DNA from 2 places in the Staphylococcus sp. acrmy genome. Region 2 is predicted to be linked to the other one. Evidence: riboswitches for the same ligand, from Rfam matches in the RefSeq annotation. Region 2 holds a riboswitch; the other holds the start of a gene.

Region 1 (8,840 bases), 150 kb from region 2:
ATCTATTTGGGATAACTTGGCATTATTTATAATGTGCCGGAGAATATATACTCTTTTCTTTTTCAAATTAGTTTGTACTAGACTTAGACTTCCTTAAATTTAGAGTACATTTATCAATCACCAACATTCCATACAATAAAATGTAACCCTGTCATACATTTTATTAAAACCCAAACATTTGTATATTCCCAAAAAAGGCTTTATGGCCAATACACTTATAGTCCTCCCAATGCTATAAGTGTATTTTTTATTTGGGAAAATAGTACAATCGCTTGTCTCAATTATTAACTTTTCAAATAAATTTACAACAAACATACATGATAAGATAAAAGAGAGTTCGATAACTAATTATTGGAGTGGTGATGAATCATGAAGCTACTAATATATGGACTAAATTTGCTCAACTATTTAATAGCAATAACGCTCGTACTTTATAACTTACATAACCTATCTCAAGTTGGTCTCGACATTTGCGTGTACTTTCTCATTGCTAGTTTTATTCTATTAGTCTGCTCACTTATCATTTATTTTCCAGCCAAAAATAATACGCTCTTAGTCAGTTTCTTTATAAATCTCTTTAATCTAGCCATTCTATTTCCAATAATGTTATTGCTATTGTTTTAATACTTTTTAACTTTAATTTCTATATCAGTTTCATCTATGCTATGTTATAAATAGGTAAAACAAGTCACTAGGGGGGCAATATTAATTGCTGAGAGAAAGTAAACCTTTCAACCCTTGAACCTGTTGGTTAGTACCAACGTAGGAAAGTGAAAATATATTTATGCATTTCTTTCAACATTCACTTTTTTACGGAAAACTGTTTATTGGAGGAATTTTTTTATGGAAAAATTAGTAGTCGGTTTAGAATGGTTTTTAAATCCTGATCATTTACCATTAATTTTAGGTATTGAAAAAGGTTGGTTTAAAGAACACGACTTAGAGATTGAAATGATAGAACCTGAAAAACATTTTGATGCATTAGAAGAAATTGAAAATGGTTCAATGGATATCGCCATTACTGAACCTATCCATTTAGTAGAAGATAAAGCAAGCAACCAAAATGTAGTAGGATTCGCTAGATACTTACATACGAATGGTGGCGTAATGTACAACAAAGATAAAGGCATTACAACACCTAAAGATTTAGTTGGCAAACGTCTCCAATATCCTGGTGCACCTGGTTTAGGTGGCATTGCTATCGCCAAAACGATGATTGAAGCTGATGGCGTAGAGTATAAAGACGGTGATATTACGCCAGTTAACAATAGCTTTTATCACACCGACGCTTTACTAAATGATAAAGCCGATGCTGCTACACTTATCTTTGAAAATTTTGAAATATTAGAAGCAAGAAGTAAAGGCCTTAACGTAGATTATTTCGCTTTAAAAGATTACAACGTACCAGACTTTTGCCAATTAATTTTTATTACTACGCCTAATAAATTAGATACAGAAAGTACTAAAATCAAACGATTTATCAAAGTCATTCAAAAAGCAATTCAGTACATCAATACAAACCTTGAAGACGCAATTAACATCTATGCCCAATACACACAAACAGATATAAATAACCAATTAAATAAAGATACCATCGAAGCCACAACAAAATGCTTCACAAATGATTTATCAATAAGCGACGATTTCTACAACGACCTACAATTGTGGCTAAAAGAAACCGGAAAAATTCAACAAACTATCAACCCAAAAGATTATTTTACAAACCGTTTGTTATTTAGTAGACACGATTGATATGTGATGATTATGTTAATATTATATTGAATAAAATAATTTTATAAGTTAAATATTACTTTTTGAGTTTGACAGACATTGAAACTTAACCTAGTATTAAATTAGCATTATAAATAAAAAAACCAACTTGTAAATTACAAGTTGGAATCATACACCATAGCTAGAATATAGAGTATGAAATCTCTATTTTTCTTACTAGTTTATTTAACCCTTTTATTACTGCCAATAATAAAGGGTTATTTTTTATTGAGTTTTCCAAAAAATATAGTCATTGCTAAAGATAAAAATACATTTAAAGTAATAAAAACTTCAAAGTTTATATTAAATATGCAAATAAACAGTAATAATCACCTCCTACATAAGTAAGAAATGATTACTCTGGCTATGAATTACTTTAATTGTACTTAAATCTTACAATAATTAAAAGCCACTATTTAGTGACAAAAGTTCGTAAAAACTTTCAAAGTCGCGCTATTCCAGGCTTAAAATAATCTAAAAATTTTATTTTAGTATTTCGAGCGTTTTTTATTGACTTTATCTCCTAATTAGGATTGATAACAATTTACTATAATCGTCTCTTACAATCACCATTTTAAGTATTATAATTACCAAAAAAGAGTAATAATAAGATTTTATATCATCCTTTATTTTATTGTCATATGATTTATTTTTTAGATAAATATGCAAAATAAGTTAACTTAAATTTAAAAGCTACTAAACACGAATATTTCTAAATAAGTCTAACTGATTATAAATACGTAGTTCACATCTATTAACTATTCCTAACTTTCATAAATCTATACTTTATATTAAATTTAAAAGACCCTCTTTTGTAATACAAAATTTGTAAGTATATTACATAAGAGAGCCTTAATAGTTATTCTATTACTTTTTTTAATTAAGAAATTATTTTTATTACTAAACTATTCCTTGATTTTTATCATAAACACTTTCTACAAACGCAATAATTTCAGCATCATCAGGCCCTTTTCTTTGCTCATATACCTCAATTAATAAATTATTATATAGTTCTTTAATAAAGTCTCTATGTGAGTTTGCAGCATACATTAATTTTAAAATTTTATTGAAGTCTTTATTTAAAAATGTTTTATTAATTATATACTCAAATTCTTCTTTACTCACACTACTCATTATTACAACCTCAATAAACTCTTCTTTTGCAATTCTAATCATTTGAACAGCATCATCTTCAACAAAGTTATCCATAATTTTTTTTACTGCCATTGTTGAAATAGCTCCTCCAATAGTTGCCCCAATAACTGTACCAATCCCTGGTAAAAATGAGGTTCCCAAAGCTGCTCCCCCAGCTAATCCACCTAAAGATCCAGCGCTTGTGGCTACTGTATTTTTTACAAGCTGTTTATAAGAAATTCTTCCTTTTAATATATTATAAACATCTGGCCCAAACGTCACAGCAACATTTATAGCTATCAAAGTTCCTCCGGTCACCATTTTTGTAGCGTTTTTAGAAGAATTTTTAGCAAACTTATTAACCACTTTTGTATTAATTAACGCTTGTCCTAATTTTTTTCCTGCCTGACTACCAGCAAATTGAGAAGCAATCATAAAAGTAAAACCGCTATAAGCAATAGGCTTTATGAATGAAATACTAGCTTTTTTAAAAGATTCCTTAGAGTCTAAGCCAGAGGTTCTACATGTCCAATACATCCATACACCTGAGACTATCGATCCAGGAATTGCCGTACTTGCCCCGTGTATAAAATCAATACCTGCAGAGTATTTAATCTTTTGTGCTAACGTTACAGTTTTTTTATTTCCTTGTGAGTCTATATAAACTGAATGTTTTTTACTATCAAATATACTTGTTTGAGCAATTTGTGCTTGATTGTAAGTTAAAGCACCTTTTTTTATATATTTATGTGCATTGTTAGGATTATTTTCATGGGGGACAGCCCCACCTTCTATTTTTCTCTTCATTTCTTTTATTGCTTCCGAATATTGATCTTTTGGAACCTCTAAAATCATCATTTTTTTCTTGTATATGTATTTAGCAGTTTGATGTTTATCTACAGTGTGGAACGCTGAATTCACACTAGCTTTAGCATTTTTACAATATTTTGTTTGAATGAATTTACCGTTTACAGCTCTATCTGGACCATTTTTTTTATTCTTATGACCGAAACCTTCAGCATTTTTCATTTTTAATTTATCAAACGCCGTTCCCGCATGTTCTCCAGCCACACCATAACCTTTGGCTTTTACTCGTTCACCAGTTGTTTTATCAGTTCTCTCACTAAATCTAGCGTTAATTTGAGACCTATTCAAGTCTTCATTCATTTGCAAACTAACATTTGCAAACTGAGCATTACTCATTGAATTTGAAATATTATTAATATCTAAGTTATCTTTAATATTCTCAAATATTTTCTCTAATTCTTTAGTTTGTTTATTTTCTTCAACTTCAGTTTCTGTAAATGCTTTATTTTTTAACGCTTCATTTACAATTTTAGACCACCCTGATTCAATAACAAAATTTATTTTATTTGCTAACGACTCTGGTAAATTTCTAACTATCATATTAGGACGTTCGTAATATAATAGATAAGATGTTTTTCCAAATCTATATTGCTTATATAAATTTTGAAATGGAATGCTAACTTTTTCATTTGTGTATTTTTCTTTCTTATCTTCTTTATTTTTATTTTTTATTTGTCTATTTAATACAATTTCGTTTGTAGTTATTAAATATCCATACTCCATAAACTTCATTTCATTTTTTGCTGGTTTCGCATTATATATAATAGGATAAACATCTTCAGATATATTTTGTTCAGTCCCCATGTTAAAATATTCTGCTCTGTTTATAGGAATATTTTCACCAATCATATCGCTCTCTATAGCCATACTTTCAATCTCACTACTAAATTCAATAGTATTATCTACTACTATATCCCCTTTTTTCCAATCAGAGATATTTTTTCTCTGTAAAAACAAAAGTATAGCTACAACGATGAAAACCAAAATTATTGATACTTTAAAACCGAGAAATAGAATAGTATAAAATAAAATATTTAATAATATAATACTTCCAATTGCTAAACCTATTGATTGTGCCAAAGACAATTTAATTTTCTTATAAAAAAATGCACTTAACCCTATAATTATTAAAAATCCCAAAAATTCCATATACCGTCTCCTATAAAGCTTCTATTTTAAAAAACACTATATAATTATATTTTAATTAAATTTTTATTTCTACAACAAATTGTGCACATTTTTTATTTAATTTATGTATTTGTAGTTTCAAAATTGTATCTATAATTAATCTTTGATAATAAATCTAATAAGTAATATTAAGTTGAAAGCTTGTGGTAAAAATTGAATTTTTTTACATAGAATTGAATTAAAAAAGGAATTCCTACGTTATATAGAAATTCCTTTACGATGTATTAAATTCACATTATTGAGGTCTAGCGTTACGTTTCATTTTCACGTATTGAGAAATACTATATAACGCGATACCAACCCAAATGAATATAAACGTAATCAATTGATGAATATCGAATGGTTCTTTAAAGGCGAAGATGCCTAGGATAAATATTAGCGTTGGGCTGACGTATTGAATAAAGCCAGTTAATGATAGTGGGATACGTTTAGCACCTGCTGAGAATAAGATCAGTGGCACTGCCGTAATCATCCCTGAAAATAGAAGCCAGAAACTATCCATATTTATACCTACTGAACTTTGACTCGTTTGCCATAAGTAAGCCATGTAAATAAGACCCGTCGGTGCAGTAACGATACATTCTATTGCGATACTACTCATCGCTTCAACTCGCACTAATTTTTTAAGCAAACCATAAATACCAAATGAAAATGCTAGCATTAGTGAAATAAACGGAAACTCGCCGACACGAATGGTCATGTAGACTACGCCCACCATCGCAAAGATAATAGCCAACGTTTCAAACTTATTAAATCTCTCTTTTAGGAAAATGAACGCCAATAGAATACTTACTAATGGGTTAATGTAATAACCTAAACTTGCCTGTAGCACATGTCCATTTGACACTGCCCATATGAATGTTCCCCAGTTTATCGTAATAACGTACCCCGCAATGATAATCACGATAAGTTGTATCGGATGTGAAACTAAATTTGTTATGTCTCGCTTAAATGTGTTCGTTTTCTTCAAAATGAAAATCATGAGCACCATAAAAATCATTGATAACACGATACGATAGGCAAGAATTTCAAACGCACTTATTCCCCCTATTAATTTCCAATAAATAGGAAGAACTCCCCATAATAAATGCGCACCTAACGCAAACAAGACTCCTTTTTTAAATTCAGTATTAGAATCCATAACCACACCTCCCAATTGTATTTCCATGGAAATAAAGTATTAAGATTATCGTACCAATAGTTACAACAATTGGATACATGTAAGTCCTACAAAATTAGAATTCTTGTTTATTTTAAGCTGAATTTCCCTGATTTTAGACACCCTGCACTATACAGCCACACAACCCGAAGCCTAACCTATAACATTTCCAACTGGTTACTATCCTCTTTACAAAATATGATCTTAAATTAAAGAAAACACAAAAAAACAGTGGCTCTTACCCCACTGTTTAAAAGTATTTATCTTTTATCCTCCAAAGAATAAATCGATGAAGTCTCTTTTTCTATTTGCACTTTCTTTATAGAACTCAGTATAACCACAATTTTTACATGTTATGGTTTTAAAGTTATTGTGCTGTAAATCTAATAATTTTGAGATTCCTGAACCTGTAGCTGATAACGTACCTTCTTCAACTTCAGTATGTCCACACTTAATACAACCTGTATCTTGTGTCTCTGACATATACCTCACTCCTTAAATATTTACTTATTTATTATTTAACCTATTTATCCTTTAAATAATCGTTCATTTCTTAAATAATGACCTCACGCCACAACGAATGTAGTTGAGCGACTCCTAGTGGAATAGAAAGTGCCGAGTGACCACAGGCACGAGCCTTTCCCACAGGAACGCGTCTCAACGAAAGTGAGTCCCTACCTACCACTTTGCTAAAAATAGCATCACTCAAACACCACAACAATAATATAGAGAATTACTCGAATAACCTCCCACGTCACAACGAACGCAGTTGAGCGACTCCTAGTGGAATAGAAAGTGCCGAGTGACTACAGGCACGAGCCTTTCCCACAGGAACGCGTCTCAACGAAAGTGAGTCCCTACCTACCACTTGTCATCCACGCCATCCTTCTCTTGCCATCCAATAACCACCTTCATCGTCACCATTTTTACACTCCTCTTGCTCCCTACGCCATCCTCATTTTCAATAAAAATAACCAACACAGACATTAATTTAGAATACTTCTAGTTATACATACTCTTGTCACATTTATTGTGACAAAGTCGCATTTTCTTTATGTTGTAGACGCTTTCTCTCCCCCTTACAATAAAGACACACAATAATAATAAAAAAAGAGGTGTAGTTATGGCTCAGACAGAAACACAAGAGAAAAAAGGTCTCGGCCGTAAAGTCCAAGCGTTTGGTTCATTCCTTAGTAGTATGATCATGCCAAACATCGGTGCGTTCATCGCATGGGGCTTTATCGCTGCGATTTTCATAGATAATGGTTGGTTCCCTAATAAAGAACTTTCTCAATTAGCAAGACCAATGATCACATACTTAATTCCATTACTTATCGCATTCAGTGGTGGCCGCTTAATCCACGACCTACGTGGTGGTATCGTTGCCGCGACAGCAACTATGGGGGTTATCGTTGCATTACCAGATACACCAATGTTACTTGGCGCAATGATTATGGGTCCTTTAGTAGGTTGGTTAATGAAGAAAATCGACCAATTCCTACAACCTAGAACACCACAAGGCTTTGAAATGTTATTCAACAACTTCTCAGCAGGTATTCTAGCATTTATTATGACAATCCTTGGCTTCAAAATCTTGGCGCCAATCATGCAATTCATTATGCATATCTTATCAGTGGCAGTTGAATTCTTAGTTCACCTTCACTTATTACCATTAGTAAGTATCATCGTAGAACCAGCTAAAATCGTGTTCTTAAACAACGCAATCAACCATGGTGTGTTCACACCACTTGGTACAGACCAAGCAGCACAAGTTGGTCAATCAATCTTATTCACAATCGAATCTAACCCTGGTCCAGGTTTAGGTATCTTATTGGCTTACATGATTTTCGGAAAAGGCACAGCCAAAGCAACTTCATATGGTGCAGGTATCATCCACTTCTTAGGTGGTATTCACGAAATCTACTTCCCATATGTATTAATGCGTCCGTTATTATTCTTAGCAGTTATTTTAGGTGGTATGACTGGCGTTGCTACTTACCAAGCAACAGGCTTTGGATTCAAGAGCCCAGCTTCACCTGGTTCATTCATCGTGTATTGCTTAAACGCACCTAGAGGCGAATTCTTACACATGTTATTAGGTGTTATCTTAGCAACAATCGTTTCATTCGCAGTTGCCGCATTAATCATGAAATTCACTAAAGAACCTAAACAAGATTTAGAAGCTGCAACAGCTAAAATGGAATCTAACAAAGGTAAAAAATCTAGCGTCTCATCTAAATTAACTGGTGCTACTACAGGCACTGGCGCAGCAAAAGAAGCAACTGACGATACAGCTAATAAAGATGATAAAGACGCATCATCTGAAGAAAATGCAGAAGACTTACTTGATGACTACAACACTGAAGACGTTGACGCTCACGACTATAGCAACGTTGACCATGTTATTTTCGCATGTGATGCGGGTATGGGTTCAAGTGCAATGGGTGCAAGTATGTTACGTAATAAATTCAAAAAAGCAGGTATTTCAGACGTTAACGTTACAAATACTGCAATCAACCAATTACCAAACGATGCACAACTTGTTATTACACAAAAAACATTAACTGACCGTGCAATCAAGCAAGTTCCAAACGCTATTCATATCTCAGTGGATAACTTCTTAAATTCTCCACGTTATGAAGAATTATTAAACAACTTAAAAAAAGATCAAGATAAAGAGTAAGAGAGTAAGGCGACGAAACCTTTGAAGTAACTTAGGTTT
Region 2 (8,840 bases):
ATTAGTGACACTTAAATTCAATCGTATCCACCTCTTATTCCGTAAAAATAATCTTCTATTATAAATAATATACTATTTTTATTATGTAAGAAATACAAGAGGGTGGGACAAAAGTGTTTAGGATACTCGTCAGATGCCGTTTATCATTTTCGCAAAGAACTAATTATTAATGTCTTAGCCACTTCCATCTATCCGACTCTCGTATTTCAGAATTTCTTTTTAAAACCTATCAGAATACTATGTTTTATAATTAAAAAATTTTACCTTATATTTTAAGGTTTATCTGCAACATGTAATCCACATTCTGTCTTTTCAAAATTAGACCAACGTCCTGCTCTAGAATCACTTGAATCAAATACAGGAGATGTACATGGAATACAACCGATGCTTGGGTAATGTTGATCGTGTAACGTATTATAAGGCAACTCGTGTTGCTTAATATAATCCCACACTTCATCCTCCGTCCAATAAATTAACGGACACACTTTAATCGATTTAAAACGCTCATCTTTATTAATAAAGTTTGTATTAGCACGTGTAGGCGACTGCGCACGACGTAATCCAGAAACCCAAGCGACTGCCCCGCCTAAGACTTCTTCTAATGGTTTAATCTTTCTAATATAACAGCATTGGTTCGGGTCATTCTTCCATAAAGCTGGATTATATTTCTCAGCTTGTTCTTCTAGCGTTAAATCTGGCTTCTTCATCTCGATGCGAAGTTGTGGATACTTTTCCTTTACTCTATCGATTAGATCATAAGTTTCTTGAAAATGTAAATCAGTATCTAGAAATACAATTTGAGCATCTGGTTTAATTTGAGAAATCAAATCAATAAGTACCATACTCTCTGCGCCAAAACTACATGAATAAACGATGGAATCACCATATGTGCTATAAGCCCAATCTAGAATTTCATAGGCCCCTTTAGTTGCGTCGTTACCTGTTATAGAATCGATGAAAGGGTCGCTCTCAAAGTTCTCATACGTAATTTTCTGTACTGACATAAACTTATGATTCCCCCTCACTGTTCACAAATTTATTAAACAAATCCTATCAGAATTGTCAGAATAATATGTTAATACTTTACCATTTTTAAATGGAAAGTCAAGGCGTTTTGACAAAGTTCCTTATTTAATGTGAAGGTTTAACTAAATGACCTCGAAGTAATTTTATAGTTTATAGAAAAAACCTATACTAGCATTAAGTACAGGTTCATGTAATCAAATTTATTATTTTGTATTCCAACATAATTATAAGGAGGAAACTTAATGAAAGATAATCGTAAAAAATTAAATCGTTTTGAGATGATTTTATTACTAATCGTCATCATCATTATGATTATTAATATTTTGATAATGTTTAAAGTCATTAATGTTTCTATAGCTTTTTCTCAAATATTATTAGCAGTTTCTATCTTAATAATGTTATTTTTCACTAGAAAAAAATAAAACTCAACTCGAATTCCGACTATCATACTACTTAACTAAAGAAAACTAACATCTAGTCAGGCGTTTACCTTAGATGTTAGTTTTTTCTCAATCTTCATCACGGTTATGGTAACGCATTTGTTGACGATAACCATACGTGCTTTCTTTAATGAGTTGATCATTTAATAGACCTGCACCAATGGCACCAGCTACGGTTGAAATCGATGCTGCAAACCATGGGATACTTAAATATAAATCAAAGCCGGCTGCTCTTTTCAATCCTACCTGTTGTCCTAAAAAGTCTGGCGGTAACAACACAAGTTCCGCAATTAAGAACAACGTGTAGAGAATAATATAATAGATAATAATGGCAACAAATAAGGTCATCACTGTGGTTAAATTGTATAACCATGTGAGTCGTTTATTATTACTTTTTTTAGTGGATTCCCATAATTCATGAGATAGCATGACCCATATCAACATACCGATAACGGCAATCACTGAAATACCGAATAGACGCCACATTGAGAATTCCATACTCATCTGCCACATTGTAGTGAAAATAAGACCAAATGCGCCAGTGGTAAAAGCGATAGCGACAATATTACTTAAACTCGCCATCATATTTAATGGATTATTCGCAAAGGTCATCCCACTGACTAAACGGATCATGCCTGCAGAACGTGAATTGGATAAGTAACGCAAATGATAGTTTTCCGTTTCATCTAAATACACTTCTGTTTTATCAATTTTTGATAATGGAAATTGTTTATTAATCGCATATTTGGCGTCATCATCTTCATCATACTCTTCATGACGTTCTTCAGAGTGATGTACCTCATTAATAATGGCTACGATTGATCGTTTAAAACGATTTTTAACAGGACGCCAACCAAACGCTGGGTATGAGAAGATAGCCGCACCATTTTTCTTATTAATATCTAATGCTAATACACGATGGTTATGAAACATCGGTAAGTCTGTGACTGCCACCACATAATCCCATTGTCTTTTATCGTGATAATCTTGTATTTTCTTAAAGATTTTCTCTACAGATTCGGCATAACCAGTAAGAGGATCAACCACGAGGTCGACTTTCCAGTCATGTTGGTTATTATTCTGTTTAGATAAGATATTAGGGATATCGTCCACTAAACTCTCGGCTAATTTTTCAGTCACGCCAGGCGCTACTACTAAGCCAATGGTCTTTTCTTCACTCATGATTCATCCTCCTCTCTATGGTCTTGTTTTTTACCTTCATATTGTTCTTCATCTTTTACTTGCTTATTAGAAGCCGTTTGTGCCACTTCTTGTTGTGTTTCATCTTGTGATTTTGATTGACGTTCTTCTTTTTCCGCTTCTTTATAACGGTGATATTGACGATAGGAATACGTAATCTTGCGTATCTTCTCCTCGTTCTCAACTGTAGACCCCATCGCGCCGGCTAATAAGCCTAATGAAGCTACAAACCATAATAATTTTACATAATTTAGAAAAGTGAAATCTGGGTTCGCACTCGTCCAACTATTGAATAAACTCACAGGTACAAATAATGAAATACTGATTGCTAACAAGATATAAAGAATCACATAGTTCATTACCGTAATAATGATTAAAGTGAGCACGGTTGTAGAATTATAAATATAACGGTAGACACGTTGTGATTTAGCAGTCTTCCGTTCACCTAATTGATGCGCATAAAACAACCATGCAGCCATACCTATAATTGCCGTAAGCATTAGAATGATAAATCGAAGCGGTGAATATTGCACACTTAATTCCCAAGGCATCGAGAAGATGGACACATATGTCCCAGTCGCAAAAGCAACGGAGATAATCTTTTTAAAGTTGAAGATGGTCTTCCATGGTTCATTAGAGCGGGTTAATCCTAAAATGAGTTGCAACCATCCTAAAATTAAAAAACGATTAATGTAACGTCGCTTCGAACTCTCGTCTTCTCTTGGGTCGACAGCCTCTGGACGAATTAGCGGATGTACTTTCGGTCTCTCTTTCGTATTGTCACTATAAAGTTGTTCGACTAGAGTGGCTATGCTATTCACTAATTTACGTTCTAAATCTATCCACCCTAGTGACGGTAATGAAAGCATAGACACTTGACTCTCACTAGTGTAGTCACTAATCACTACTTTATTATTAGAGATACTTGGTAAGTCAGTAATACTAATGACAAAATCCCAACCGTAACGTTCTTTCATGTCGGTAGCTTTATCGATACTTTCGTACACATCTTCCGCCGAACCGATTAACAAGTCTACTTTGCTTTCAAAGTTCCATTGTTGATTGTCATCGATACGCTCGTGTAAGAGCTTTTGAACTTTAGGTACTGCTTTATCTACTAGTTTATGCGCCACGCCAGGTGACGGTATTAGTCCAATGGTATACGCCATCATATCCCTCCTTTCTTGTTTTACTATTTATTTTGATTAAGTTAAGAACTGCATTTTCAAAAAGTATAAACTATACGAACATATCAAATCATTGAATAAGCGTAAGCTCTATCTTATATAATTGCAAATACTTTTTATTATCAAATTAGTTAATATAATTATATTAATTGAAATCGTCTTAACTTTTGGCACACTTAACTAAATAGCCTTGACTTATTAAATTAAAACTTATAAATTGTAACTATAGTATAAATATATGCACTAGGGGTGTTTTTTAACTGAGATAGAGTAAAGCTCTAAACCCTTTGAACCTGAACTAGATCGTACTAGCGTAGGAAAGTGTGGGATAAATTTTAGATAAATATTGAGATGTGACAAATTTGTCAACTCTTTATATAGACGTATAACATCTACTATTTACGCAACTTTCCTCTAGTGAAGGTTGCGTATTTTTTTACTGTAAATGAGATGTACGGAGGTACGGTATACATGGCTAGAACAGTATTAGTAACAGGAAGTAGTCGCGGTTTAGGAGCGACCATTGTTAAAACATTGGCTGAGCAAGGCTTCCAAGTCGTGATTAATTACAACAATAGTAAGGAGGCGGCTGAACGGATTGCTTCTGAGATTGGTGAAAAGGCTATTGCTATTCAAGCTGACGTGACACAACGTGAAGACGTGGAACGTTTAGTTAAAGAAGCGACAGACCACTTTGGCCAAATTGATGTCGTTGTAAATAATGCGTTAGTTAATTTCAAGTTTGATCCGGTTGCACAAAAAGCGTTTAAAGATCTTACTTGGGAAGATTATCAACAACAAATTGACGGCACTTTGAAAGCTGCGTTTAATGTCACGCAAAGTGTGATACCTCAATTTATCGAACGCGGTGCTGGTAGTGTCATTAGTATTGGTACTAATTTATATCAAAACCCTGTCGTACCTTATCATGAATATACGACGGCTAAGGCTGGATTAATTGGTTTCACACGTAATGTAGCAGCCGAATTAGGACAATACGGTATCACTGCTAATCTCGTGTCTGGTGGCTTATTAAAGACCACAGATGCGAGTGCAGTCACGACGCCGGAAGTATTTGATTTAATCGCACAAACTACACCACTACGCAAAGTAACGACACCTCAAGACTTAGCTAACTTAATCGCATACTTAAGCACAGAAGCAGCTAGTGGTATTACTGGTCAAAATATAACAGTTGATGGCGGTTTAACGATGAATTAATCCACCAATGAACGACGACTGATTTCAAATTGGAGTGTTTATGTAGCTATGCCTAAAGATAATCATCATTTACACATAGGTATTTTGATTTATGGTTGTGGTCATCACCAGGCCGCTTGGCAACACCCTGATTCGAGTATTGAGCGCGTTGGAGATGTTACCTATTATCAACATCTTGCTCAACTATCAGAGAAAGGCTTATTTGATGTCGTGTTCTTCGCCGATAACCAATCATTTAATCCTGGCTTTACTACTATGCCAAGCTTTTGGTTTGATCCACTGATTAACTTAACAGCAATTTCGCAAGTAACACAACATGTTGGCTTAGTACCCACCATTTCGAGCACATTTTCAAATCCATTTACGGTTGCTCGCCAACTCTTAAGTCTCGACCATATTACTGGAGGTCGTGTCGGTTGGAATCTGGTAACCTCTATGACCGATTTAGAAGCTCAGAACCATAGCATGCCTGCTTTACCCGACCATTCTATCCGTTATGAAAAGGCTGACGAATTCGCTCACGTCATGAACGGTTTGTTTGAATCTTGGTCTACGGATGATTTTCAACCTAATCGTGAACAAGGTACATTGATAGATAATTCAAATATTCAACCGCTTCAACATAAAGGCAAATATTTCCAAGTGCGTGGACCGTTAACGACCCCACAAAGTCCACAAGGTAAACCCGTTGCAATGCAAGCAGGTGCTTCAAAGCAAGGCATCGCTTTAGCAACGAAATATGCCGATGCTGTTTATTCAGTATCTTGGAATATTAAACAAGCACGCCGTTACCGTGAACGCCTAGATGCTGAAATGGCTAAGACCACTGTAAATCCTAGATATATTAAAGTATTTCCCGGGTTAGTGACTTATGTCGGTCGGGCACATGAAGAAGCTTTAGAAAAGAAAGCAGAACTCGATGGATTATTGTCTGTTGAAACGGCTTTAAAACAACTTAGCTTCTTTGTCCAACAGGATTGTAGTCAGTGGGAACTCGATGAACCTGTTCCCGACTTACCACCAGTTGAAGAATTTAGTGGGCCTGTTGGTCGCTATGAAACAATACTTGAAATGATTAATGACACACAGCCTACCGTACGTGAATTATTGGGCTATTTAAATGCTGGCGGTGGCCATTTAACCCTTATTGGTACGCCAGAAGAGATTGTTGACGAAATGGAGTATTGGTTCAATGAAGGTGTGGCAGATGGTTTCAATTTAATGCCACCTTCACTTCCCCATAGTTTAGAAGACTTTGTAGAACTGATTGTGCCTGAATTACAACGTCGCGGTTTGTATCGTACAGAGTATTCAGGTCATACCCTGAGAGAACACTTGGGGTTAGATTAATTAAACAAATTATAGATATTCACTATTATCCAAATAGACATTCATTTATCCAATTCATTTATCCATATCCATATAATAGAAATTAACGTAAAGGCGAAGATGCTAACTTAGGAGCACCTTCGCCTTATTTATAAATAAGGCGAGTATCTCCCTTTGTAATTATTTTTTTAGCAAGAACTATGATAAAAAATATTAGCAATACAAAGTATTTTATCTAATGAACTTTATGTATAAGATAACTTGAGAATTTTTATTACTTTAAAAATGATAACGTTAAATTATTTGTATATACGTAGTATTGTGAGCGAGACTTCTGAGGGAGCAGTGCCAGTAGAAGACCGGGGCCCCAAATTAAAATTTGGGGTAGGCTGAGACGGCACCCTAGAAAAGCGAGCTAAACAATACGGAGTATTGGTATATACTAATATAAATAAAAAAAGTGGGCGAGTTATCGTCCCACTTTTAATATATCAATGACTAGTATTTATAAGGGTCATTGTCTTTTTTATCTTTTAATTTTTGAGTTTCATCTTGTAAGAAGTTGTTGTCACGGTGACGGTCTTGACGTTCATTAGTATTATCAAATTCATGATTGTCATCATTATATCTATCGCTACGACGGAAATGATTATCTTCATCATAACCTTGAGAACGATCAGCATCATTATAATGACGTTCTTCATTATTTGCTAAATCTCTACCTAATTCATTGTTATCACGGTGATCATGTTCGTCACTTACATCATGGCGATCTTTTTCAGATGTCCAATCTGCATTGTTCTTACGTTGGAAGTCATCATCATTAGAACGATGTAAGTCATCACGATGATTTGAATCACGATAGCCATTATTAATATCTTCACGTTCAGCGTGACGGTCATGATTATCTACATTAAGACGGTCGTCTTGATGGCGATCATCATATCTATCATTATAGTCATGGCCATCGTTATTATGACGGCGATTGTCATGGTCATTGTCATAACGATCGTTATAGTCGTTATTGCGACGATCATCGAAGTTATTGTCATGACGGTCGTCATAAGCACGGTTATGATTGTCATAATCGCGATCATTATGATTACGGTTATGGTCATCATATTTATTGTCATTTGCGTAATAGTGGTTATCGTAAGTATCTTTTTTCTTACCTTTTCTTACTAGTAACATGATACCTGCAATAATCCATAAAACAACACTAATCCAGTTTGATGCTAGAGTGATAAAGCCTGCAATAAGGATTAAAATACCTGCAATTTTTGGTGCTTTACTGATTAAAAGACCACCGATAATTGCTAAAATTAATGGAATAATCGCACCCCATGTGAAGAAGTTGATTACACCACTTAATGCGTCAAAACCTTGGTTAATATCAGTTGTAGATATTTGTTCACCTTGTTTTTGAGCTTCTCTAACCATTTGATCTCTAAAGCTGTCATTGCCTAAAAATGGTTTAGCAAGTAAAAATAGTATAGCAACTAATGCTTGTAGTACAACGCCAACCCATGTAAGAATATGTTCGATTGTGCGTTTAACTTTACGTTGATGTGTATTTCCTGATGCTGTGTACTCATTTGAGTAATTAGCCATATTTACGCCTCCTTTTTTTATTTCATACCCTACCGCTTACTAGGTTACACTTATTTTTAAAAAGTATAACTAATTTTTTATAAAAAATTTAAGAATAACTATTCACAATAAAATAATATATACGAGATGTAATCCAATACATTATGGCATAAATAATGATGACAGCGACGATCACCCCAATATAACTTGTCGCAAAAATCCCTACATTATTAATACTAAGAATGCCTAATGTATTAAAAATCATTTTTGAGGCAAAGACGACATGAATCGTTGCTACAATAATAGGTAAGATAAAAATCCACATGATTTGGTTATTAATCGTTGCTTTGATTCTCTCTTCTTCAATACCTACCTTCTGCATAATTTGATAATTTCGTCGGTCTTCGTAACCTTCCGCAATATTTTTATAGTACATCATTAAAAATGTACCCAGTAATAAAATGATAGATACCACGACACCAATAAATATTAAACAACCATTTAACTCATAAAGTGATGCGCCTGTTCCTTTTTTACTTTCAATTTGTGCTATATATTTTTTACTGAGTTGACCACTCACTTTATCGAAATGCGATGTATCTTTCGTCATAATATTAAAATGAATAAATGAACTTGTTATATCACTTACATCTTTATTATCGTTTTTATCTTTATTCATATAGTAGTTTGTAATATGTTGATAACTGGTACTATCTGGTGTCACAATCGTTAAGGACCCAGGCACAGGTAATGAATAATTATGGCCATTCAGTTGTTTGGCAGTGAACGTTTCATTCATTAGCTTCACATTATTCAACTTTTTAAATAATAAACTATCACTACTTAA

What was found. Region 2 has a riboswitch for thiamine pyrophosphate ahead of FH144_RS00605 (3-oxoacyl-ACP reductase). Riboswitches for the same ligand answer to the same signal wherever they lie in the genome.
Region 1: it holds a riboswitch for thiamine pyrophosphate, as region 2 does, so the genes downstream of both, FH144_RS01360 (ABC transporter substrate-binding protein) here and FH144_RS00605 (3-oxoacyl-ACP reductase) in region 2, are expected to answer to the same signal.

What each region holds. Positions count from the first base shown of each region.
Region 1 is NZ_JALCVE010000001.1:276,356-285,195, forward strand. Features, by position in the region: TPP riboswitch at 684-786, shown strand; gene FH144_RS01360 (ABC transporter substrate-binding protein) at 844-1,752, shown strand; gene FH144_RS01365 (hypothetical protein) at 2,671-4,920, opposite strand; gene rarD (EamA family transporter RarD) at 5,195-6,100, opposite strand; gene FH144_RS01375 (zinc ribbon domain-containing protein) at 6,386-6,601, opposite strand; gene FH144_RS01380 (PTS mannitol transporter subunit IIBC) at 7,242-8,801, shown strand.
Region 2 is NZ_JALCVE010000001.1:126,515-135,354, forward strand. Features, by position in the region: gene FH144_RS00580 (assimilatory sulfite reductase (NADPH) flavoprotein subunit) at 1-21, opposite strand, end outside; gene FH144_RS00585 (phosphoadenylyl-sulfate reductase) at 273-1,004, opposite strand; gene FH144_RS00590 (hypothetical protein) at 1,269-1,448, shown strand; gene FH144_RS00595 (5,10-methylene-tetrahydrofolate dehydrogenase) at 1,536-2,648, opposite strand; gene FH144_RS00600 (5,10-methylene-tetrahydrofolate dehydrogenase) at 2,645-3,835, opposite strand; TPP riboswitch at 4,089-4,190, shown strand; gene FH144_RS00605 (3-oxoacyl-ACP reductase) at 4,325-5,074, shown strand; gene FH144_RS00610 (LLM class flavin-dependent oxidoreductase) at 5,123-6,424, shown strand; gene FH144_RS00615 (DUF4064 domain-containing protein) at 6,902-8,014, opposite strand; gene FH144_RS00620 (FtsX-like permease family protein) at 8,103-8,840, opposite strand, start outside.